3 regions of the Parabacteroides sp. AM17-47 genome follow, and region 1 is predicted to be linked to each of the others. Evidence: riboswitches for the same ligand, from Rfam matches in the RefSeq annotation. Region 1 holds a riboswitch; each other region holds the start of a gene.
What was found. A riboswitch is a leader RNA that binds a small molecule or an ion and turns the genes downstream of it on or off. The one in region 1 is predicted to bind thiamine pyrophosphate.
Positions count from the first base shown of each region.

Region 2: linked by a shared signal. The riboswitch ahead of DW205_RS19700 (sulfide-dependent adenosine diphosphate thiazole synthase) and the one ahead of thiD (bifunctional hydroxymethylpyrimidine kinase/phosphomethylpyrimidine kinase) in region 1 are both predicted to bind thiamine pyrophosphate.
Region 3: linked by a shared signal. The riboswitch ahead of DW205_RS10760 (TonB-dependent receptor) and the one ahead of thiD (bifunctional hydroxymethylpyrimidine kinase/phosphomethylpyrimidine kinase) in region 1 are both predicted to bind thiamine pyrophosphate.

Region 1 covers NZ_QTLI01000017.1:89,539-97,896, forward strand. Annotated here, with positions in the region: gene cbiD (cobalt-precorrin-5B (C(1))-methyltransferase CbiD) at 1-1,009, shown strand, start outside; gene DW205_RS14700 (BamA/TamA family outer membrane protein) at 1,162-2,391, shown strand; TPP riboswitch at 2,495-2,592, shown strand; gene thiD (bifunctional hydroxymethylpyrimidine kinase/phosphomethylpyrimidine kinase) at 2,587-3,435, shown strand; gene DW205_RS14710 (thiamine phosphate synthase) at 3,428-4,024, shown strand; gene DW205_RS14715 (thiamine phosphate synthase) at 4,015-4,743, shown strand; gene thiC (phosphomethylpyrimidine synthase ThiC) at 4,755-6,452, shown strand; gene DW205_RS14725 (patatin family protein) at 6,493-7,329, opposite strand; gene DW205_RS14730 (2-hydroxyacid dehydrogenase) at 7,431-8,358, opposite strand, start outside.
Region 2 covers NZ_QTLI01000030.1:21,384-29,741, reverse strand. Annotated here, with positions in the region: gene DW205_RS19705 (hypothetical protein) at 59-478, shown strand; gene DW205_RS19700 (sulfide-dependent adenosine diphosphate thiazole synthase) at 535-1,305, opposite strand; TPP riboswitch at 1,368-1,464, opposite strand; gene DW205_RS19695 (hypothetical protein) at 1,865-3,193, shown strand; gene DW205_RS19685 (ParB/RepB/Spo0J family partition protein) at 3,539-4,063, opposite strand; gene DW205_RS19680 (DUF3440 domain-containing protein) at 4,047-5,348, opposite strand; gene DW205_RS19675 (hypothetical protein) at 5,345-5,749, opposite strand; gene DW205_RS19670 (glycoside hydrolase family 3 N-terminal domain-containing protein) at 5,835-8,165, opposite strand; gene DW205_RS19665 (AAA family ATPase) at 8,224-8,358, opposite strand, start outside.
Region 3 covers NZ_QTLI01000011.1:122,840-131,197, reverse strand. Annotated here, with positions in the region: gene sufC (Fe-S cluster assembly ATPase SufC) at 1-277, opposite strand, end outside; gene sufB (Fe-S cluster assembly protein SufB) at 320-1,765, opposite strand; gene DW205_RS10780 (CvpA family protein) at 1,796-2,287, opposite strand; gene infB (translation initiation factor IF-2) at 2,290-5,211, opposite strand; gene nusA (transcription termination factor NusA) at 5,232-6,497, opposite strand; gene rimP (ribosome assembly cofactor RimP) at 6,502-6,969, opposite strand; TPP riboswitch at 7,207-7,317, shown strand; gene DW205_RS10760 (TonB-dependent receptor) at 7,360-8,358, shown strand, end outside.

The DNA.
Region 1 (8,358 bases):
CGTGATCAAGGAGTCTGGGGATGATCCGGACGTGACGAATCATAGCCGGATCCGGGTTACTGTTCAATTATCTCTCGATGTATCCGGTTGTGCCATCGCCGTGGCAGAGTCGTGCCACGGTGATGGCACAGCTGTGCCAAGCCGATGGCACAAGCGTGCCACGGTAATGGCACAAGAAGAATATTGTCAAGAAACAGAAAGCGACGATACGGGAAGAGTCATCTTCCAAGCAGGTGAAGGAGTCGGAACCGTGACCCTTCCGGGACTCGGCTTGAAAGTCGGCGGCCCGGCTATAAACGCCACGCCCCGTAAGATGATCCGGCAAGAGCTGATTCCACTCCTGCCCTCACCCGATTCCGTCGCTATTGTCACGGTCTCGGTTCCCGGTGGCGAGGAGTTGGCGAAACGTACCTTCAATCCGAAACTTGGAATTATCGGGGGAATCTCCATTATCGGGACATCCGGAATCGTGCGTCCTTTCTCATCGGACGCTTTTATCGCCTCGATACGGAAAGAAGCCAGTGTCGCCAAAGCGATAGGTTGCGAGACGTTGGTTATTAATTCCGGGGCGAAGAGTGAACGCTACCTTCGGAGCTTATACGCTTCTTTGCCTCCACAATCATTCGTCCATTATGGGAACTTTATCGGAGAGACGCTAAAGATCGCTGCCGATTTAGGTTTCAAGCAGGTTATCTTAGGTATCATGATCGGCAAGGCGGTGAAACTTGCGGAAGGTTTCCTGGATACACACAGCAAAAAAGTCGTCATGAACAAAGGCTTCCTTCAAGATGTAGCGAAAGAAGCAAAATGCGAGGAGGCGACCGTAGATGCAATCAATCGGATTACGTTGGCCCGTGAATTATGGGAGCTTCTTGCGGAAAAAGAACAAAATCGTTTCTTCCCATTACTTTTACAAAAATGTAAATCGTATTGCGCTCCTATCCTTCCCGACGGCGAACTAACCTTGCTGTTAATATCCGAAGAGGGCAAGGTCTTGTACCAATCTTAGCTGTAGAGACGCAGCGCGCACGCTACGTCTCTACACCCCCCAGACTGTAATAGCATTTCTTTTTAGCTGTTTATTCTTTTTTATTAGGGATTCTTTAAGAATACATATTAGGAGGATTTCGTACTTTTGCCCTCTAAATATTGATTAAAATAATGTTTAGATATCTTTTAATTTATATGGCCTGCCTTCTATTCGCCTTTTCCGTAAAGGCGCAAGGCATTTCCAATGACACGATTCCGAAAGAAGTGCTGATGCTGGATGGTAAGCCTATGACCGAAAAGCAAATACAACGTTATCATAAACAATTACATAAAGACTCCATACGGGCCAACAAAAGGATCTGGTGGTCTATCCTTGGCGGACCGTCTTACACGCCGGAAGCCTCCTTTGGCGTAGGTGGCGCGGTTTTGGCTAGCTTTCGCTTAAACAAGAATGATACGATATCCCAACGATCGTTTATCCCTGCGGGATTTAATATTACCTTAAACGGGACGTTCGTTTTTGCCGGTGCCGGTACCTTATTCTTCAACGAGAATCGCTTCCGTATTTATATCAGTTACGGTTATCGGAACGAACCTTCGCATTATTTCGGGAAAGGCTATGAGACGATCGAGCAAATCGAGAAGAGCGACTCGACAACGAAATTCCATAAGAGTTCTTTCCAACTATATCCCCGTTTCGTATGGGAAGTTAGGCCTCATTTATATACGGGTCCTCTTTTTGATATTAATTTCAGCAAATCAGATGATATCAACCCGGTGATGGCCGAAGATCCTTATTTCAATAAGTTCAAACGAGATTATGTCAATATCGGTGTCGGCGGCTTGATTCAATACGATACACGAAATGACGTGGCGACCCCAAGTTCCGGTATGTTACTAAGCGCGATCGCTAAAGTGTATGGAAAGTATTTAGGCGGTGCATATAATTATGAGATGTTCGAGTTAGAATACCGCCAATTCCAGCAAGTATTTCGTCCTCGTAGCACCTTGGCATGGATCGCCAAGACACAAATCGGTGTGGGAAACGTTCCTTTTACGGAGCTTCCTTCGTTTGGCTCTCCTTTCGATCTTCGCGGATACTATTGGGGCAAGTACCGTGACAAGACCATGGCGTATGGGATTCTGGAGTATCGTCATATGTTCGGCAGCGTGGAGAAATATAAGAGCGGTAATTTCTGGGCGAAGTGTGGTTTTGTTGGCTGGGTCGGCACGGGTACGATCGGAAACGCTCCTATCGTAGACTGGAATAAATGGAAGTTCAACTACGGCGTAGGCTTACGTATCCAAATGCAACCCGGCAAGAACTTCCGCCTAGACGTAGGCAAAGACCCGAACCAAAAAGGGATGGCGGTTTATATGAATATGACGGAAGCCTTCTAAAACCAGAAGGCTCCCGTCTACGATTTATGGAAGTATAACCTTGCGTTAAAATTATCGTTTAAAAGCCGGAAATATCTTAATATCGATTTTTTTCACTAAGTTTGCGTCGTCGAAGGGGTGCCATACTATATGGGCTGAGATCATACCCTTACTACTTGATGCGGGTAATGCCGCCGTAAGAAAAACGAATGTTAGATGGATAAAAATGAAACGTACCGTTATCCGGTAGCTTTAACGATCGCGGGCTCTGATAGTGGCGGTGGTGCCGGAATACAAGCGGATATTAAGACTTTTTCCTCGCTGGGGGTTTTTGGAGCCTCGGCGATAACGGCTATAACCGCTCAAAACACACAGGGAGTGCGAGGGATCCAAGCGATCTCTCCCGAGATTTTGAGAGGACAAATCGAAGCTATTCTTGAGGATTTCATCGTAGATGCCGTAAAAATAGGGATGCTACATAACAAGGATGCCGTAAAGGTCGTATCTGAAACTTTACCTTCCTTCCAACAGACTTCTATCATTTTAGATCCAGTGATGATATCCACGAGCGGAAGTAAATTATTGGAGGATGACGCCATCCGAACCATCATGGATGAGTTGTTCCCTAAAGCGACACTGCTTACTCCGAATATTCCCGAGACGGAATATCTTTCCGGTATAAAAATCAATAACGAGGCGGATATCTTACTTGCCGCCCGGAAATTGCAGGAAAAAGGATGTAACGCTCTATTGATCAAGGGGGGGCATATTCCCGGAGTAGAAACGGTGGATCGGTTATTTATCAATGAGAATAATCCGATTTGTCTGGTCTCGCCAACAGTGGAGACCTTCAATACCCATGGAACGGGCTGTACGCTATCGTCCGCCATCGCCGCTTATATGGCACTCGGCCATTCATTGGTGGAAGCCGTACGATTAGCCAAGGAATATATGAATAACGCGCTCGTTCACGGGGCAAATGTATGCATGGGAAAAGGGCACGGACCTGTAAACCACTTCTTCTCACCCTCTGCCCTTCATAAAATCCGATGGAATCATGAATAAGCTGGTCGTAATTACTACACCTTATTTTTTCGCGGATGAAGCTTCTTTGATCGAACTTCTATTTGCGGAAGGAATGTCTCGTTTACATCTACGTAAACCGGATTGTAAACGTGATGAATTGGAGGGCTTATTGGATAACATCTCTCCGGCCTATTACGACAGGATCGTTCTTCATGATTGGTTTACCTTGGCAGAAGAAAGGGCTTTAGGAGGAGTCCATTTGAACAAGAGGAACCCGGAAGCTCCACCTTTATATAAAGGCAGTATAAGTCGTTCTTGCCATAGTCTGGAAGAGATTATCGAGTATAAACCGGTATGCGACTATGTATTCCTTAGCCCGATCTTTCAGAGTATATCCAAAGAAGGATATGGTAGCGGATTCCCCTTAGATGGATTGCGAAACGCGAAGGGCATCATCGATGATAAGGTGATTGCCTTGGGAGGAATCTGCCCGCAGACAATAACGAAATTAAAAGATATCCCCTTCGGCGGTGTCGCCGTTCTCGGAGCCCTTTGGGGAAACGATCCCTCCCTTCTAGTCGCGGATCAACTCATAAAACAATTCAAACGATTACAAGTATGGCCTTAAATTATTATTTCGGATATGATGAGAATGGAAGAGTCGGTCGGAGAACAACCGGATTACGCCCCCCTTTTGGTGGAAACAATCGCTTGATGTTTATAACGCATCGTACGCCTAAATATACGGAATGCGACGAGGTACGCATGGCAATCCAAGGAGGGTGCTCATGGATACAGTTGCGCATGAAGGATGGGATTTATGAGGATACCGTACGTACATGTGCCACTATCTGCGCGGAAGAATGTGAGCGAATCGTGGATTTCTGCGTAAACGATGATCTGGAGGCTGCCGTGACATGTGGCGCTACGGCTTGTCATCTGGGTAAGAATGATATGCCCTTGGATATCGCTTGGGAAGTACTGAAAGACAAGTTGGATTCCAATGCCATCTTCTATATCGGGGCTACGGCTAACACGTTCGAGGATATCCGGCTGGCCGTAGAACGAGGCGCCTCGTATATCGGACTAGGGCCGTATCGCTTTACGGGTACCAAGAAGAATTTGAGTCCCATCTTAGGTCTGGAAGGTTATCGTAAAATTATCGCTCAATGCAAGGAGGCTGGCATTGATATTCCTATCTTCGCGATAGGTGGTATTACGCTGGAAGACGTAGGCCCTTTGATGGAGACGGGTATAACCGGAATCGCTGTTTCGGGCGCGATTATCAATGCCCCCGATCCCGTGGAGGAAACCCGCCGGTTTATAGAGGAAATCAATAAGTACTAAACTAAATACATATGGCTACTAAAAAGAATATGCGTATTTCCTATCCGTCCTCGGAAAAGATTTATGTCCCGGGCGAGATCAATAAGATCAAGGTTGGTATGCGTAAGATTAAATTGTTGGACACGGTAACTTTGGATGAGCATGGAGAGCGAATCTTCAAGAAGAACAATCCGGTAATCGTTTACGATACGAGCGGCCCGTATTCCGATCCCAAGATATCGATTGATATCGCTAAAGGACTTCCTCGTATACGTGAGGAGTGGTACGGTAAGCGTAAAGATGTGGTTCAATTGCCGGAATTGACTTCCGCTTATGGCCGTGAGCGATTGGCGGACGCGAGTCTGAATTCCCTGCGTTTTCCCAAGCGATACTTGCCTTTCCGGGCTAAAGAGGGTAAGAATATCACCCAGATGTATTATGCGAAGAAGCGTATTATCACTCCGGAAATGGAGTACGTGGCGATTCGTGAGAACCAGCAAATCGAGGCTTTGGGACTGAAGTCGTATATCACGCCGGAGTTCGTCCGCAAGGAAATCGCCGCCGGTCGCGCGATCATCCCGGCGAATATCAATCACCCGGAAGCCGAGCCGATGATTATCGGTAAGAAGTTCTTGGTAAAGATCAATACCAATATCGGTAACTCCGCTCTTTCCTCCGGTATCGACGAGGAGATCGAGAAGGCGATATGGAGTTGTAAATGGGGCGGAGACACGTTGATGGATCTCTCTACCGGCGATAATATCCATGAGACGCGCGAGTGGATTATCCGTAACTGCCCGGTTCCGATGGGTACGGTTCCTATTTATCAAGCCTTGGAGAAGGTGAATGGTAAGGTAGAGGACCTTTCTTGGGAGATCTATCGGGATACGTTGATCGAGCAGGCGGAACAGGGCGTGGATTATTTCACGATCCATGCGGGTTTGTTGCGTAAACATGTGGAGCTGACGGCGACTCGCCTGACGGGGATTGTCTCCAGAGGCGGATCGATCATGGCTAAATGGATGCAGCTTCATGACGAGGAAAACTTCCTGTACACACATTTCGCCGAAATCTGCGAGATACTAAAGGCATATGACGTGGCGGTCTCTATCGGAGACGGGCTTCGTCCGGGTTCTATCTATGACGCGAACGATGCGGCACAATTCGCCGAGCTTCACACGATGGGAGAACTGACGAAAATAGCTTGGGAGCAGTTCGTACAAGTGATTATCGAAGGCCCGGGCCATGTTCCCATGAATAAGATTCATGAGAATATGAAGGAACAACAGTATGCCTGCCATGGAGCGCCGTTCTATACGTTGGGCCCGTTGACGACCGATATCGCTCCTGGATACGATCATATCACGTCGGCTATTGGTGGCGCGCAAATCGCTTGGCATGGGACGGCTATGATCTGCTATGTTACGCCGAAGGAACATTTGGGATTGCCGAATAAGGAAGACGTGCGTAATGGGGTGGTCGCTTATAAGATAGCGGCGCATGCCGCTGACTTGGCGAAAGGGCATCCCGGCGCTCAGGTACGTGATAACGCGTTGAGCAAGGCCCGTTTTGATTTCCGCTGGAAAGACCAGTTCAATTTGTCCTTGGACCCGGAAAGGGCTTTACAGTATTATAAGGAGAGTGCTGTTACGGATGGAGAGTACTGTACGATGTGCGGTCCTAATTTCTGCGCTATGCGGTTAAGTAAGGATTTGCAAGGTTGTAAATAAAATACTGTTTTGAGGGGATGAGACGGGGCATGCCCCGTCTCTACAATTGAGTGATTTGTTTTCCGCATTCGTAGCCTTCCTCATATAGTTCTTCCAGTTTCTTTGTGTCGCTTCCGGTACGACCGACTTTAATCGGGCTTTGCGGACGGATGACGAAGGCTTTTCCTTCGGCCTCCAGTTGGTCTATGTAATCCAAGACCTCGTTGTACTGCCGGTATCGTAGTCGCAACTGTTCCCGGATCGCCGGGTATTTGTTATAAATAAAGCCGGGAAGGTAAAAATCTTTCTCTTCTTTCCGATAGCCTTTGTTACGGGTAAGGATGATGACGTTCTTGGAGAAGCCGTCAGCGATAGCCCGTCGGATAGGGATGGCGTCGCATACGCCTCCGTCGACCATCGGTATCCCGTCTACATACGTAATTGGACAGAGGATCGGTAGGGTGCAAGATGCTTTACAGATATCCACCAAACGTTTCTTATCTTTCTTCTCCTCGAAATATTCCGCTTTACCCGTCAAGCAATTGCTCGTGACCATAACGAACCGATCCTTGGACTTGAAATAGGTATCGTAATCCAACGGATAATACAAATCCGGATAGACATAAAACAAGAAATTCAGATCGATATATCCCCTCCCCCGTAAGAAATGACGAAGACCTATGTAATTATATTTCTTCAATAGGTCGATATTGCTAAAACGGGAGCGTCCCCGCTGGCGGGAAGCATACGAGATTCCGTTACTCGCGCCCGCCGATACTCCGATCGTATAAGGAAACCAAATATCATGATCCATAAAATAATCCAATACTCCCACCGTAAATATGGCACGCATTCCGCCACCTTCCAACACCAAACCTGTCTGACTATCTATTTCCATATATATACCTCTGAATTAAAAAAGCCATTGCTGGGTTCCCACCAAGCAATGGCCACAAAAATATAATAAATCAGCGATAAATAATAGTTCCTTTTTAGAATTTACTTGGTCACTTCGTTCACTAAGGGACGGCCTTCCTCGAAATCCTTGATGTTCCGCAAGGTAGTCTCAGCGATATTATGCAGAGCCTCTTTCGTGAAAAACGCCTGATGGGAAGTAACGATCACATTGTTGAACGAGAGCAGACGGGCCAAGACATCATCATCGATAATCTTATCCGATTTATCCTCGTAGAAATAGTCTCCCTCCTCCTCGTAGACATCCAATCCAGCGGCAGATACTTTCTTGGTCTTCAATCCCTCGATCAAGGCGTTGGTATGAATTAGTAACCCGCGTCCCGTATTGATAATCATTACGCCGTCTTTCATCTTGGCGATCGAATCGTCGTTGATCAGATAACGGGTCTGGTCGGTCAACGGGCAATGCAAGGAAATGATATCGGACTCTTTGTATAACTCGTCTAAAGAGACATAGGTGATCCCTTCCTCCTTGGCGAATTTCTCATCCGGATACAGGTCGTTTGCCAATACACGCATCCCCAATCCTTTTAAGATATGAATCAATATCTTGGCGATCTTTCCGGTACCGATAATACCGGCGGTCTTGCCATGCATATCAAATCCCATCAAGCCATTCAAGGAGAAGTTGCCATCTCTCGTACGCCAGTATGCCCGGTGTATCTTACGGTTTAACGATAACATCAAGGCCAACGTATATTCAGCGACCGCATAGGGTGAGTAGGCCGGTACGCGTACGACCGGTAATTTCCCCCTGGCGGCATTCAAATCCACATTATTAAAACCGGCGCAACGAAGCGCCAACAGTTTCACACCATTGGCAACCAAAGCGTCTATTACGGCGGCATCAGCCGTGTCGTTCACGAAAATACATACTGCGTCTACCCCTTGGGTTAAGACGACATTATTGATATTCAAATGTCCTTTATAGTAACGAATATCGAACTCATAC
Region 2 (8,358 bases), on a different contig from region 1:
AGGATATTTTTCCGTTTTTTACATGAATGTTGTAAGTTTGCGGTAAATAAAAAGATAGATGAAGTTTGGAGTAAATAAAAAGGTATTATTATATACCGCCGGTTGCGTATGGATTTTCGCCGGTATCAATATCTTACGCATCGGTATCATCACATGGTTAAACGATACCCATTATTGGTTATTCAAGATCGGGGAAGCGACCATCGTTTTCTTACTTTTCTTCAATTTAGTCTTTAAACGGCTTTTCTATAAACATTCCGAACGGATCTCCCGGAAAAACGGGAAACATTGCCCGTTCTCTTTCTTCGACGTGAAAGGTTGGATTATCATGATCTTCATGATCGCTTTCGGGATCACGATCCGCACGTTCCATTTACTGCCGAATTCTTTCATTTCCGTATTCTATACGGGATTATCCACGGCGTTGATCATAACGGGATTCTTATTCTTGAGACAAGGAAAAACCGTTGGGAATTGAGAATTGAAAATTAAAGATACAACAATCAATAATTTTCAATTCTCAATTCTCAATTTTCAATTCCCAAGTTTTTCGCAGATCAACTCAGCAGCCTTCTTGCCGCTCATCAGCATGCCGCCAAAGATCGGTCCCATACGGAAGCTACCGCTTACGCCGTTAGCGGCCATACCGGAAACGAATAATCCCGGGTAGATCTCCTTCGTGTTCTCCACCGTCGTCTGCTCACCCAGCTCCACATTCAAGGAACGCTCGCCGATCACGCCTCCGGTCGGTGTATTCAATTGGATATCATTCTTACGGGCTACCACACGGGCAATCTCGCAATCATGCCCCGTACCTTCCAAGACAGCCTTTGCCATGATCGTCAACGGATCCACGTGCATCCCCTCACGGATTACCGGAGCCCAGTTCACTACCACACCGGCTACGGCATCGTTATGAAACACCACGTCCTCTACCGAATAGCAGTTAAAGATCGTAGCGCCCGCCTTCGTCGCCTGATAAATCAAAGCAGAAGTGGTATGTACCGAATCCATGATATACGTACCATTAGCACCTTCCTTATAGCTTACGCCCAATTCCTTGATAATCGGCATAGCCTCTTCCTGCACCACGATATCGTTGAACATCATAGCGCCGCCCCACATACCTCCACCGGGAGCCAGCTTACGATCAAACAACGCCACCTTCTTACCGGCTTTCGCCAAGAAATAAGCGGCCACGATACCGGAAGGTCCCCCTCCCACGATCGCTACATCCACAGACAAGTTGCTCTTCAACTTCTCGAAGTAAGAGTCAATGATTCCACTTGAAACAATCTGTTCCATCTTAATAACTAATTAAAGTTTAAACATCAGGGAGCACATAGAGGTAACGCCCCCTTTATTTCCTAGTTCTACCTTATTTTCCCTTCGCCGGCATTACCCGGATCAGGTTCGATGGGTATAATCTCAGCCCGTATGACTCGGGCACCCCTATGTGAAAAGTCGGGGGCAAATGTACAAAAAATTAGTATAACTGTACACCTTCAGGTTCCACTTCTATGTTTCCCCTCAATTTTTCCGTCATTCGGATGGATAATGTATAAGATGCCTTGAAGATTTGCCACCAATTTCATCGGGTACAATAGCCAATAACATTCATAATAAAACCATAGGTTATCAGTATAATTATCACGGTATGTTAGTCTTTTCCTTGTTGCAATGCAAATTCTTTGCAAAAATCATCGGTCAAATAATAAATATTTGTAACTTTGCTTACGATAAACGTAGTGGTATTAAATCTGTAAATCTTGTAATTAGGTAATTCAAACTTATAGTTTCTATCTCTGGTTTTCAATTTATCAACCAATATGACTCATATTAATCCTTATAAATCACTGCAATTATGTCAATGCATGCTATAGAAAGTTTGGTGGAATATTCCGTGATAACAACAGCGACCGCCTCTCCTGTTCCACCTTTGGCACAAAGTATTTGTTATAGTCTTTACCAAATCCAGAATCAACTGGACTGCGGGTACACGGTATTACGGGTTCGTGATGAACTGGAACAACTCGGTTATCTCTCTCTTTTGCCTCCGGAGCAATTGCCGGAGCCGGAGCGTAGCGAGGCGAGGCGGCTTGCCGTAGAGGGCGGTTTCTTGAAAGATGGTACTTATGTGGACGGTTGTTCCGGAAAGTGTTGTGTCACCGCAGGGACTGCATTATGGAAAAAGCTGCTTGAGATGAGTGTTCTTCCTGTATCGGCAAAGGCGGAACTTCGGCTACTAGACCCTTTGGAATTGGCGGAACAAATTGTTCCCTTAGCTTCTAAGGCACTTGCCGAAGGGGATAAAAGAGGAGCCGATACGCTGGGACATTGGTACGCGTTCTTTCCGCTACTTTGCGTAGTGGAAGGTTTGGACGATGACAATGCACCCGAACCTGAAAGAATCCAAACGTTGCTCCGGCTGCTGGCAGTTCCCGAAGCGTTTGAAGTGGCAGGAGCCTATGGGAAAGAGATGGATTTCGATTTTGAAGAAGAGGAAATGTCTTTCCTTGCCGGTTGGGAGACCCCGTACAACCAGTGGAAAGAGAAACAGGAATCTCTATTTCCAGAATTTTGTAAACGCATAATGTACAAGCTTATAGAAAAGCATGATTTTGCGGAAGCCGACCGTTATGCCTCCCTTACAGGAGATGAAAATGATCCGTCACGCCTGCTCCACCGTTGCGTGGTCAGTTTCGCTTGCCACCAATGGCTGAAGGCACAAGAACCGGGCACATTGCCACCGGAACGCCTGCTCTCTCTCCTTGAGGTCAAAGAGGGGCTTGAGTACCTGAGCGGACTGCCGTTAACTGAGCAGGAACTTGCTACTTGCCGTATTTATTTGTTACAGACACTTGTATTGTTGGGTGATTATCCGGCTACCATCGAAATGCAGCGATCCCTGTTTACGGAAGCTATCAACAAACTGGAACAATACCCCGAAGGAGAGACAAAACAGATACAACAAATCGCATTATCCATCAGCTACTACCAAATGCTATACACTAATCTTCCGGACGATTATCCCTCTAAGAAAGAATGGATGCGAAAAGGCTTTCCCGGATTGATGGAACTACCCGGCATCAAACGGATATGTGGTGAACTGCTTCCTGAAATGCCGCAAATGGCAGATACGCTGCAAGGATATATGGAACAATGTGATGCCTTGATACAATATCTTAAATAAAAGAAGTTATGTGCTTTACCGTCAGAAAAATCAATATCATGTTGTCGCTGCTGTTAGTGGTGGTATGTTCTTGGGGACAAGTAACGGATGCGAAGAATTTTACAATCACTCCGCAAACCGTAGTGAAAACCAATTTGCCCAAACAGGCTCCCTGCTTGTTTGAGTTGCAAGACATATTGAGAGAACGATTCGGGCAAAGCGCCATTATGGGAGGGTTACGGGCAAAAGGCAATTCGGTTATCGAGCTTTGGACAGACTCTGAGTTGGAAGGGAAAGAACATTATATACTCGATATATCGGCGAACAAACAAATTGCTCCTCAACATATTGAGAAATGTAAAAAGCTTAATCTTCTTCCGACCAGTCATCAGACCAACCGAATTCTTTATCCCGGAATAATTCAGCTAATCCCGAAATCTGCTTGAACCGAAGTAACTCATTTTTATCCATTCCAATATTACGCATGATCCACTTATCAGACATCCCAGATTTGACCAACTCCGTAACAATCTCCGTCATAAGTTCCAAGTTGTGCATCCCTCGAGCCCTGTTATGGCGAATGGTTGAAGCCATTCGGTTTGAAATATCTTTCTCAATCACCGTTACAGGCAACATTCCTTTCTCACGATCATAAATCCTTTGAGATTGCTTCATAACCAGATAACGATGATAACCATCTACTATCTCATATAAATCATCCTCTTCAAGATAATAACAGACGCAAGGCATCGTATAGCCATCCTCCCAAATGGAAAGTTCCAATAATCGCATTTCCGGTGGTGCCATGATATTAGGGTTATAGCTGTTGGCTACAATTTTTTCTATAGGGACAGCCCTAACACCATATGCCGGACTAACAAAGTTTCCCATGCTTATAAAAATTATATTTGTCCATTACTTCTTTTCTCATATCCCTCTCTCGTTTTGTCTGGGAAAAACCCATATACTTGCATGTATGATCGTTTTTCAAAATACAAACACACATACGTTTGTAAGTAGGGATTTCTTTAAACTCGGGTATATTGATATCATCGATATACTCCATCCGTACTGGTTTCTTATCCGTATGGTAAGCGGTACATTCTTCCACAATGATAGGAATATTAGCCGCCCGTAACTTAGCGATTGTCTCCTCACTGAGGCATCCCCCTTTTTCTCTCCAGAATTTACGGCTGACTCTTAACTTATTCAAATAGTTCTCACGAGTTTCTTCGGGTAAGGTATTTAGGAGAAAATACATATATTTCTCCCAAGAGAACCCGGCTGGGCACTTGATAGCCCTCCATCCCATAGCGGAGGTATTCCCATATATACCGGCAAAGCCAACACCGTTTACACGTCCAACCATCCGCCCCCACATGTCGGGATCGACAACTTTGTAAATGAACAGTGTGGATATCGCTTGGGATATGAATGGGCTCGCCACACGTTGCCGGGACAAAGGCACCCCTGCTTGATAATACAAATCATACAAATGATTATATGGCCAACCGAACTTTCCGTTCGCTATCCAGATATCCTGAGTTTTCCAATCATAAATAGGATATGCGTTATATATAGAATAATTCATTCTGCGAGTCCATTTATAATTAGCTAGTTTTCTGTAATTCTTATCACTATGTATGGCCCGCCACCTATTAAAACTCTCTTGGGTACGGATACCAACAAGGCAACATATACGCCGGCCCATTTTCCGTTGATACAACCAAAAAGGGAACATATTCTGAAAATCATAATCCCACATGTCCTCCTTGAAGAAGTCAAAGTCTTTCGCCCGGAGACATGAATGGGGCATCTCTCGAACCCAGATATCCCGGCACTCCTCGCTCCAAGGTCTCCAATATTGTTGAAACATAGATGTACATGTCTGGACTTTAAAAGGAACACAACAATGATAAATATCAAGGATATCGGAATTAGCGGCATAAACCTTTTCCACATATTCGGTCGTCTGGCTGTATTGAACCTCATAATCCATATGAAATACACCTAGTTTTCGTCCCGGAGCGTATCTACGAATATAATCTACACACAAATTCAACAGTACACCACTATCCTTTCCGCCGGAAAAAGAGACGTATACGTAATCGAAATAATCAAAAATGATCTTCAATCTTTTCTCTGTCGCCTCGTACACATCCATTCTTCGCATCATGACTCTACCTCCGGTAAATAATGCATTTTATCATAATTTTTCCACTCAACACATGTCTGGAACTTTTTTTGTGAGAACACTTTTACATGACGTTTATGCACAACAGCCATAAGTGAAGCTTGAGATGAAAAATCCTTTATGACTTCTTCAAGAAGTTCACTCAATACCGAAGGATCGTCACCACTCACGAAATAATTGTCTATAGAGTAATAGATATGTCCTTTTTTTACAGGCATAAAACCAACAACAGCCGTTTCATGAAAGGCTATATACCAAACGTGGCTACGAGATGTTTTAAAAGGGTAATTGTTATTTTGTCGCAAAATGGCTGGATTCATGACCAAAGGCGCGACAAGTTCATATAACAATTTGTCCGTTCCCTGCAATGTCATAATTTTCATGGTCTGCACTTAATAATATTACCATGCAAATTTAGGCATTATATATAGATACCGTAACCACAAAAACACAAAAATGTAATTTACCCTATTTATATTTAGTCACTCGCTCATCATCGATAACGCCTTTCCAATTCATACCAAAAGCGAAATCATACAGATGGCCCTCGCTGTCCGTATAGCATTTCATATCCCGGGGAACATCCTCGAATTGCTCCTCCACGATACGCATATCTGCCGGCATCTGCAAAGGCAACAAAGCGGAAGGCTCGGCTTTTCCACTGATGATATCCAAGACCGCTTGGTTTTGTACACCGAAGTTCACCAAAATGGCATCCGCCGAACCCTCGAACTCGGACATAATCGTGGGCTTATCCATCTCCAAAGATACGATTACAGGCTTACCTTTCATTTTAGCCTTTGTCTCCAAAACAGAAAGCATATCCTGCTTATTAGCTGTTTTCACGGACTTACCTTTATAAGAACGGTTCGTGAAATTCTCAAACGGATCTCCCCCCGCCAAACTTGGGTTACGGGCATAGGTAGCGGTATAATCATTATACTGTAAACTGATAGGCATATAACCGTTTCCTCCTTTCTCACGATCGGATTTATCATACCCCGTACCACTGTTCGGGCTCGTCATAAAGACGATAGCGAAATCCGCCTCATCGGGATTATCAACGACCGTAAAATACTTACGAACCAAATCCAAATTCACCGGATCATCCCTATGAGCCTCGCTAGTCGTTCCGAAGAAACCGACTACCGCCGGATAATAACGTTTCGGAATATACACCTTCATCTCCTTACTCATAGGTAAGGCGTTTCCCTTATTTTTCAGCATCACGACAGAAGCGAGCTGGGCATCGTAAGCCTCCTTCATAAAATCAGGATTCCCTACGATCTTTTGGGATTCGGCAGGGTCTAAATAGGGATTCTCAAATAATCCTGTCCGAAAGATATTCAGTAATAAACGTACGGCAGAAGTCTCGAAACGTTCACTCATGGCGGGCTCTCCCATCTCTTCCACACCCATCTTATAAGCCTCCAATACCGGGCCTTTATCGTTATTACCACCAAACTGATCTACGCCAGCCATCAAAATACGGTAATGCCGTTCGGCAACAGAAAGCTCCTCCGCTCCCCAAGGTTTTCCGGCGAAGGTCTCTATGCCCGTCTCATCACCCGTGATTCCCCAGTCTGTACAAACCACACCGTCGTATCCATATTTCTCACGTAATTGATCCGTAATCAGATAACGGTTGTAACTATTCGCAATATCCGCACCATCCGGATTCAGTCCGACAGAAATCGTATAATAAGGCATCACCGCAGAAGCTTTGCCGGTAGCTCCATCCAATTTAAAGGCGCCTTCCACAAAAGGCTTCTTTTGTTCCTCGATATTCTTTCCGGGGTAAACAGCGTATTTACCATAACCGTAATGAGCATCACGTCCAGCCTCACCCGGTCCACCCCCCGGCCAATGTTTTACCATGGCGTTTACGCTCTCATAGCCCCAACCGTCACGAATCTCTTTCCCACCGGTTGAAGTCTGAAAACCGTCCACATACGCACGAGACATATCCGTAACCAAGTCCGGATCCTCTCCAAACGTACCGCTCACACGGCTCCAGCGGGGCTCCGTCGCCATATCCACTTGCGGGGACAAGGCAGTAGCGATACCTAACGCCCGATATTCAGCAGAGGCGATCTCACCAAAACGTCTCATCATTTCCGGACGGAAAGTAGCCGCCAAACCTAAAGAACCGGGCCATAAGGAGATCTGTCCTCCGCTACCAAAATTATACTCTGTATCCGCAGCCGTACCATGGCGAGGATCGGAACTATTATTGGCTGGGATACCGTGACCGATGCCCTCCACTAAAGCTTGCACATTATTATTCCAGCGAGCCGCCACTTCTGGACTTTGTACTCTCGTAACCAATACATGACGAACATTATCCTCGGTGAGGAATTTACGCTGCGCATCGGAAAGATCGGATGGCTGGGCTCCACTCTCATCAAAAGATTTGCCATTGTAGGTAGAAGCTCCAAACCCTTTCGAGGCACCGGGGATAGATTGATGGGCGCTATAAAGCATCAATCCGGCGATCTCCTCTGTAGATAACTGCCCGGCCAAATCAACGGCACGTTCCTCGGGGGTAAGACGCCAATCCTCATACGGATCAAGCAACCCGTTCCGATTCAGATCTTTGAAGGCATATCCGTCAACGGCAAGAAGTCTCACCCCCGAATTGGCCGAATATCCTAATACAGCTCCTTCTTGCTGGGTAACGATACGGATAGAATCTTTCTCTACCTCCGTCCACTTCGTGCCCGAACAAGCACAGGTGGAAACTAACAAGGCGCCCAACATACCATGGGTCAGCCGAACAGTAATAAAAGGTTTTCGCATACTTTCTTAGTTTTAATAGGTTAATCTCTATTCAATAATGGTTTCTCAAGAATACGATTTATCCGAAATGAGGCGGACGCTTATTCAATCTGCGCTCGATAAAGCTTTTCATAAATTCCACGGTCTCGTCGATCCCTAATACGGATACATCGATCGAGAAATTATAAGAAGAGGCCATTCCCCATGTCTTATT
Region 3 (8,358 bases), on a different contig from region 1:
CTCCCGGGATCTCGACCGGATATTGGAAGCTCAAGAAAATACCCTCACGGCTACGGTCCTCAGGAGAAAGATCCAACAGATTCTTACCGTTGAAGATAACCTCTCCTTCCGTTACCTCAAAAGCGGGATTACCTACCAATACACTACTTAACGTACTTTTTCCGGAACCGTTCGGTCCCATGATAGCATGTACCTCACCCGCTTTCACCGACAGGTTGATACCTTTCAATATCTCTTTGCCATTTACGTTGGCATGTAAATTCTTAACCTCTAACATCTTTTCTAATTGAAAATTGAAAGTTGAAAATTGAAAATTATTCTATCCTACGCTGCCTTCCAGCGAGATCGTTAGTAATTTCTGAGCCTCGACGGCGAACTCCATCGGTAACTTATTCATTACCTCACGGGCATATCCATTCACGATCAAACCGACAGCCTCTTCTACCGAGATACCCCGTTGCTGGCAGTAGAACAATTGCTCCTCGCTGATCTTACTCGTCGTAGCCTCATGCTCCACGATCGCCGTCTCATTCTGAATATCAGCGTAAGGGAACGTATGAGCTCCACAAGTAGAGCTTAGTAACAAACTATCGCATTGGCTATGGTTACGGGCGCCTTCCGCACGGGCGGACACCTTTACCAATCCCCGATAGCTATTCTGGCTATGACCGGCAGAGATACCCTTGGATACGATCGTACTTTTCGTATTCTTACCCAGATGGATCATCTTCGTACCCGTATCGGCCTGTTGGTAATTATTGGTCACGGCAACCGAGTAAAACTCACCTACCGAGTTATCACCCGCCAAGATACAGCTCGGATATTTCCAAGTGATCGCCGAACCGGTCTCTACTTGCGTCCAAGAGATCTTGCTACCCTCACCTTTGCACAAACCTCGTTTCGTCACGAAGTTATAGATACCGCCTTTACCTTCCTTATCACCCGGATACCAGTTCTGTACGGTAGAATACTTCACCTCAGCACGCTCGTTCGCCACGATCTCCACGATAGCGGCATGCAATTGGTTCTCGTCACGCATCGGCGCCGTACATCCTTCCAGATAACTTACATACGCCTCATCGTCAGCGACAATCAAGGTACGCTCGAACTGTCCGGTATTAGCGGCATTGATACGGAAATACGTACTCAGCTCCATCGGGCAACGTACGCCCTTCGGTATATAAACAAACGAACCGTCCGAGAACACGGCCGAATTCAAGGCGGCGAAGAAATTATCACGATAACCAACCACGCTGCCCAAATACTTCTGCACCAAGTCAGGATGATGTTGTACAGCCTCGCTGAACGAACAGAAAATAATCCCCTTCTCCGCAAGATTCTCCTTGAAAGTAGTCTTCACTGAAACACTATCCATCACGGCGTCTACCGCCATTCCGCTTAAATGCTTCTGTTCTTCCAAAGGAATACCCAGTTTATCGAATGTTTTCAACAACTCAGGATCTACCTCATCCAAGCTCTTTGGTCCCTCTTTTTTCTTAGGGGCGGCATAATAGATAATGTCCTGATAATCGATCGGCGGGATATTCAAGTGAGGCCATGTAGGCATCTCCAACGTCTGCCAATGGCGAAAAGCCTTCAAACGGAACTCGAGTAACCATTCCGGCTCGTTCTTCTTGGCAGAGATAATACGGACCGTCTCCTCGTCTAATCCACGATGGATCACCTCCGTATCAATATCGGTAACGAAGCCATATTTATAATCTCCGCTCGTTACCTCATTAATTATATGATTTGAATCCTGCATAATTAAAAATTAACCATTGATAAAAGCCCTTCATTCTCCTAATGAAAACAAATTATGTGGGAAAATTGTTGGTACTATTTGCTTCACGCTATAATAAAAACGAGATTCTATCTTTGATTGGCGATGAATCAAGACCGATCCACGATCCACGAACTCCAGCGCGTTCAACAGCAAACTGGTAAAGACCAAAACGACCAGCAACCCGAAAAAACCACCAAACAAATGGTTGATAACGCTCAACGGTGTCGCCCCTACCACCTTGGTAACCAGTTCACCCGCTAGGATAAATACCCCCATAATCAAGATAAAACCCGCTATATAACTCAAGATCGTAACCCCTTCTTCCGGAAACCAACCCAACGCCAAGATATATCCTTTCAGCCAAGCCGCCGCTTTTCCGCAGAAAAAGATCGCAATCACTAGGGCTATAAGCGAAACAACCTGTTTGATGATTCCATCAAACAGGCCTTTCACAAATCCTATCCCTGCCAGACATAGCAATGTAATGTCCAACCAGTTCATCGTTATAACGTCTTCTTAATTTCTGTCTCTTCGTAAGCCTCGATCATATCGCCCACTTGGATATCGTTGAAGTTCGTAATATTCAAACCGCAATCCAAGCCAGCCACGACCTCTTTCGCATCGTCCTTGAAACGTTTCAAAGAGCCTAGCTCGCCGGCATAGATAACGATACCGTCACGTATCAAGCGGATCTTGTTCGTACGTTTGATCTTGCCTTCCTTAACCATACATCCGGCAACCGTACCGACCTTGGTGATCTTGAATACCTGCTGAACTTCCACATAAGCGGTAATCTCCTCCTTGATCTCCGGAGAAAGCATGCCTTCCATAGCGCTCTTCACCTCCTCGATCGCATCATAGATGATAGAGTACAAACGGATCTCTACACCTTCCTTCTCGGCGTTTCTACGTGCTTGCAAAGACGGACGAACTTGGAATCCGATAATGATAGCGTTCGAAGCCGCTGCCAAAACCACATCCGACTCGGAAATCTGGCCAACCGCCTTATGAATTACATTCACCTGAATCTCCTCGGTAGACAAACGGATCAAGGAGTCGGACAAAGCCTCTACGGAGCCATCCACATCACCCTTCACGATCACGTTCAACTCTTGGAAGTTACCCACGGCGATACGACGTCCGATATCATCCAAGGTAAGCATCTTCTGCGTACGAAGACCTAACTCACGCTGCAATTGCTCACGACGGTTAGCGATCTCACGCGCCTCTTGCTCAGTCTCCAATACATTAAATGTATCACCGGCCTGAGGAGCACCGTTCAGACCGAGGATCAATACCGGCTCGGAAGGACCAGCCTTCTCCACCCGTTGATTACGCTCGTTGAACATCGCTTTGATACGTCCTTGATGAGTTCCCGCCAAAACGATATCTCCCATCTTCAACGTACCGTTCTCCACCAATATGGTAGATACATAGCCACGTCCCTTGTCCAAAGAAGACTCGATGATAGAACCAACCGCACGTTTTTTCGGATTCGCTTTCAAATCCAACAGGTCGGCCTCCAACAGTACCTTCTCCAACAACTCCTCGACACCGATACCTTTCTTAGCGGAGATCTCTTGACTCTGGTACTTACCCCCCCAGTCTTCCACCAAGTAATTCATATTCGCCAACTCCTCCTTGATCTTCTCAGGATTAGCATGTGGCTTATCGATTTTATTAATAGCGAAAACAATAGGAACACCGGCAGCCGAAGCGTGATTAATCGCCTCGATCGTCTGAGGCATCACGTTATCATCAGCGGCCACGATAATAATAGCGATATCCGTCACCTTCGCGCCACGGGCACGCATAGCGGTAAACGCCTCGTGACCCGGAGTATCCAAGAACGTGATACGGCGGCCATTCTGCAACTTCACGTTGTAGGCTCCGATATGCTGCGTGATACCACCAGCCTCACCGGCGATTACGTTCGCGCTACGGATATTATCCAATAAAGAAGTCTTACCATGGTCAACGTGTCCCATCACCGTTACGATAGGCGGACGGGCTACCCAATCCTCCTCGTTATCATCTTCCTCATCAGCGTTGATCGCCTCGACAACATCCGCGCTTACATATTCAGTCTTATAACCGAACTCCTCAGCCACGATATTGATCGTCTCCGCATCCAGGCGCTGATTGATCGAAACCATAAGGCCGATGCTCATGCAAGTACCGATAACCTCCGTTACAGATACGTCCATCATGTTCGCCAAGTCGTTGGCCGTAACGAACTCGGTCAGCTTCAATACCTTGCTTTCCAGTTCTTCCTGTTCCATCAACTCGTGCTCACGTTTCACAGCGGCGTCACGTTTATCACGACGGTATTTAGCCCCCTTATTATTCTTATTATTCTTGTTGGTCAAGCGAGCCAAAGTCTCCTTGATCTGCTTTTGAACATCCTCTTCGCTAACTTCCGCTTTCACCGGCTTCTTCAAGCGAGGCTTACGGTCGTTATTCGGACGATCGTCACGATTCGGGCGCGGATAATTCGTACCCGGCGTATTATTCACGTCTACTCGATCTTTCTTGATACGTTTACGCTTCTTCTTAGCGTCACCTTCCTCACCCGGTTTGGTGGGAGCGTTCGGTTTAATCAAAGTAGGCGAATTCGGACTCTTATGAGGAGCGCCCGGACCGTTGCTATTATTACCCGGCCGATTGTTATTAAACTTTTGCTTCTCATCACGCTCTTTCCGCTTCTCCTCCTTCGTTTTCTTCTTCGGACGAGTCGATTGGTTAAGCGCATCCAAGTCAATCTTACCGGTTACCTTGATCTTTGATTCCAATTTAACCGAGTTCAAACGGAAAAGATTATCGTCTTTTTCCTCGGTCTTCTCTACTTCCTGTTCCGGTTTCACACTTTCCACCTTAGGTTCCGCAACAACCGGTTGCTTCTCTACGGTTTTTTCTTTTTCCACTTCCACTACTATAACTTTTTCTTCTTTTTTCTCCGTGGGAGCCTGCGCAGGCTGCGCGGGTTTAACAGGAGCTTGAGCAGCGGGAGCGGCAGGCGCTTCCTTCACTTTCGGCTCTTCCTTTACCTTAGGCTCTTCTTTCACCTTCGGCTCCTCTTTAGCCTTCGGCTCTTCCTGCTGTTTTTTATGTTGTCCACCATCCAAATCGATATGACCCTTCATTACGATCTTAGGCCTGAATTCTTCCGGTATCACTGTCTTTATTTCCGCAGTCTTCTCTTCTTTCACAGAAGGAGCCTCTTTCTGCGCACGATCCGCCGCAAAATTACGATCTTTCTCAGGCAGATCCTTTCCAAACTCTTTTACGAGCAAAGCATACTGTTCATCACTGATCCTCGTGTTGGGATTATCCTCAACCGAGAACCCATTCCGGTGCAGGAACTCAACCACCGTGTTGATTCCCACGTTCAATTTTCTCTGTACTTGAATTAATTTTATAGGCATATCTAACTTTGTCGTAATACTTATTCGTTACCTTCATCTTCAAATTCCGCGGATAAGATAGCTAAAAGATCGTCCACGGTCTGCTCTTCCAGATCGGCACGTTCAATAATCTCATTGCGGTTCATAGCAAGGACGCTCTTCGCCGTATAGCATCCTATATTCTTCAGTGCGTCGATCACCCAGCTGTCGATCTCGTCGGAGAACTCATCCAAGTAGATATCCTCCTCGTCCGCTCCTTCGATATCACGGAATACGTCAATCGTATACTCAGTCAACATACAAGCCAACTTAATATTCAGACCACCCTTACCGATCGCTAAAGAAACCTCCTCCGGACGTAGATAAACCTCAGCTTTCTTTTCTTCCTCATTTACACGGATAGAAGAGATCTTAGCCGGGCTTAAAGCACGCTGGATAAACAAAGAGAGATTTGAGGTGTAATTAATCACATCAATGTTCTCGTTTCTCAACTCGCGAACGATTCCGTGAATACGAGAGCCTTTCATACCTACGCAAGCACCCACCGGGTCAATACGGTCATCGTATGACTCGACAGCCACTTTGGCACGCTCTCCCGGGATACGGGCGATCGCCTTGATCGTAATCAAGCCGTCATTAATCTCCGGAACCTCCAACTCGAACAACCGCTGCAAGAAGACCTTATCCGTACGGGAAAGAAGGATCTTCGGGTTGTTATTATAGTTATCCACACGTTGAACGATCGCACGTACGGTCTCTCCCTTACGATAGAAATCGGTCGGGATTTGCTCGGATTTCGGCAGTAGCAACTCATTACCATCGTCATCCAGCAACAGGATTTCTTTCTTCCACACCTGATAAACCTCAGCGGCGATGATGTGGCCGATTTTATCCTTATACTTAGCGTACAAGCTGTCTTTCTGCAATTCAAGTATCTTTGAAGCCAAAGTCTGGCGCAAGTTTAAGATCGCACGACGTCCGAAGTCCGCGAAATGCACCTCGTCGGTCACTTCCTCGCCCACCTCACAGTCGGCGTCGATTTTACGGGCCTCCGTCAACGTAAGCTGCAAGTTCTCATCCTCCAATTCATCATCAGCCACAACCGTACGGTTTCTCCAGATCTCGAAATCACCTTTCTCAGGATTGATAATCACGTCATAGTTCTCATCCGTGCCAAACATCTTGGCGATCACGTTGCGGAACGAATCTTCCAAAACGCTAATCATCGTATCTTTATCGATATTCTTCAACTCCTTGAACTCCGCAAGGGTGTCAATCATACTGATTGTTTCCTCTTTCTTGGCCATAATCTTACTTGAATCTTATTAAGTATTTTGTATATTTTATTTCATCAAATGTATACGACTCATCCTCTATCACGGTTACCTTCCGCTTAGCGCCCTCCGGTTTCACCTTCTTCTCGACAGAGACAACCACACCGTTCTCGTCGGCAGATTTCAACACACCTGTCAGCTTCGAGCCGTTTTTCAACAGCATCTCCACCTCGTTTCCGATGTTCTTGACGTATTGGCGAAGTACCTTAAAAGGAGAAGTAATGCCGGCGGAGCCAACCTCCAGCTCATAGTCCTCGACGTCACGATCCAGATGCTCCTCCAAATACCGGCTCAACTCAGCGCAATCATCAATGCTTACCGCTTCATCGTTATCAATTTCAACGACTATCAGGTTCCCCGGTTTAATCACTACGTCTACTAAATAATTGCTTGAAGAGGCTAGTTTTTCCTCTACTAATTGGCTTACCACTTTCTTTTCTATCATACACATATCTGTTAAGAACAAAAGAAGGGGACTACCCGCCCCCTCCTCAACTTCACTTAATCGCCCGCAAATATACAAAAAATCAATGAGTTCTCAAAATATCCTCATCTTTTTGCAGAAAAAATTAATACGACACAAACCGGATTACGATCGATAGTAATCAGAATTAATATCTATAGAAATCCGATTTACTATTGATAGTAATATTTATTAACACTTTTATGCCTATCTTTGCTGCCGAATACGAAGGGGTGCTCGCGGAATCCTTCACGAAAGGAGCGGGCTGAGATCATACCCATAGAACCTGTACAGGTAATGCTGTCGTAGGGATTCATGCTTCTCCCATCCTTTCTATTCATCTATTTAGTTTTAAAGCAAAAAGATGAAAAGATGAAAAATGTATTGGTTATCTTGGCCGGCTCCTTACTGGCTACAACCGCCAAGGCACAAATGCCCAGTCCGGTCGACTCCTTGAAAATCTCAAAAGACGTATCTTTAGATGAAGTGGTTATTACCGCTACCAAAGTCGGGAAAGAGACCCCGGTAGCTTATAGCGACATCTCCAAACAAGAACTAAGCAGCCGGAACAACGGGCAAGGTATCCCATTCCTTATCTCCCAATCCCCGTCTGTTATCATGACCTCGGATGCCGGAACGGGTATCGGTTACTCCGGTTTTCGTATCCGGGGTACAGATGCGAACCGTATCAATATCACGATCAATGGCGTACCGGTTAATGACTCCGAGTCTCATACCGTATTCTGGGCTAATATGGCCGATATAGCTTCCTCGGTAGAATCGATCCAGATCCAACGAGGCGCCGGAACCTCTACGAACGGAGCTGCGGCTTTTGGCGCTACGGTCGCCATGCAGACCGAGAAACCGTCCTTAAAGCCTTACGGCGAATATTCCGTATCAGCAGGTTCTTTCGGTACGCTGAAACATACGGTAAAAGGCGGCACCGGATTACTTTACGATCATTTCGCTTTCGACGCCCGCTACTCCAATATCCGTAGCGACGGCTTTATCGATCGTGCCTCCGCCCGTATGAGTTCTTACTATGCCTCCGCCGCTTTCTATGCCGATAATACATTGATTAAATTCCAAGCCTTCGGGAACAGCGAGAAGACCTATCAAGCATGGAACGGTGTTCCGTCTTATTTACTTGACACAGATCGTAGCTATAATCCATGCGGAGAATATGAGGAAGATGGAGTGAAGAAGTTTTATAACAATCAGACGGATAATTATTGGCAACACAACTACCATTTAATGGCCAGCCAGCGTATCGGAGATTTCTGGAATATGAACCTGACCCTTCATTACACCGATGGTAACGGATATTACGAGGATTATAAATCGAAAGCCAAATTCAGCAGTTATAAACTA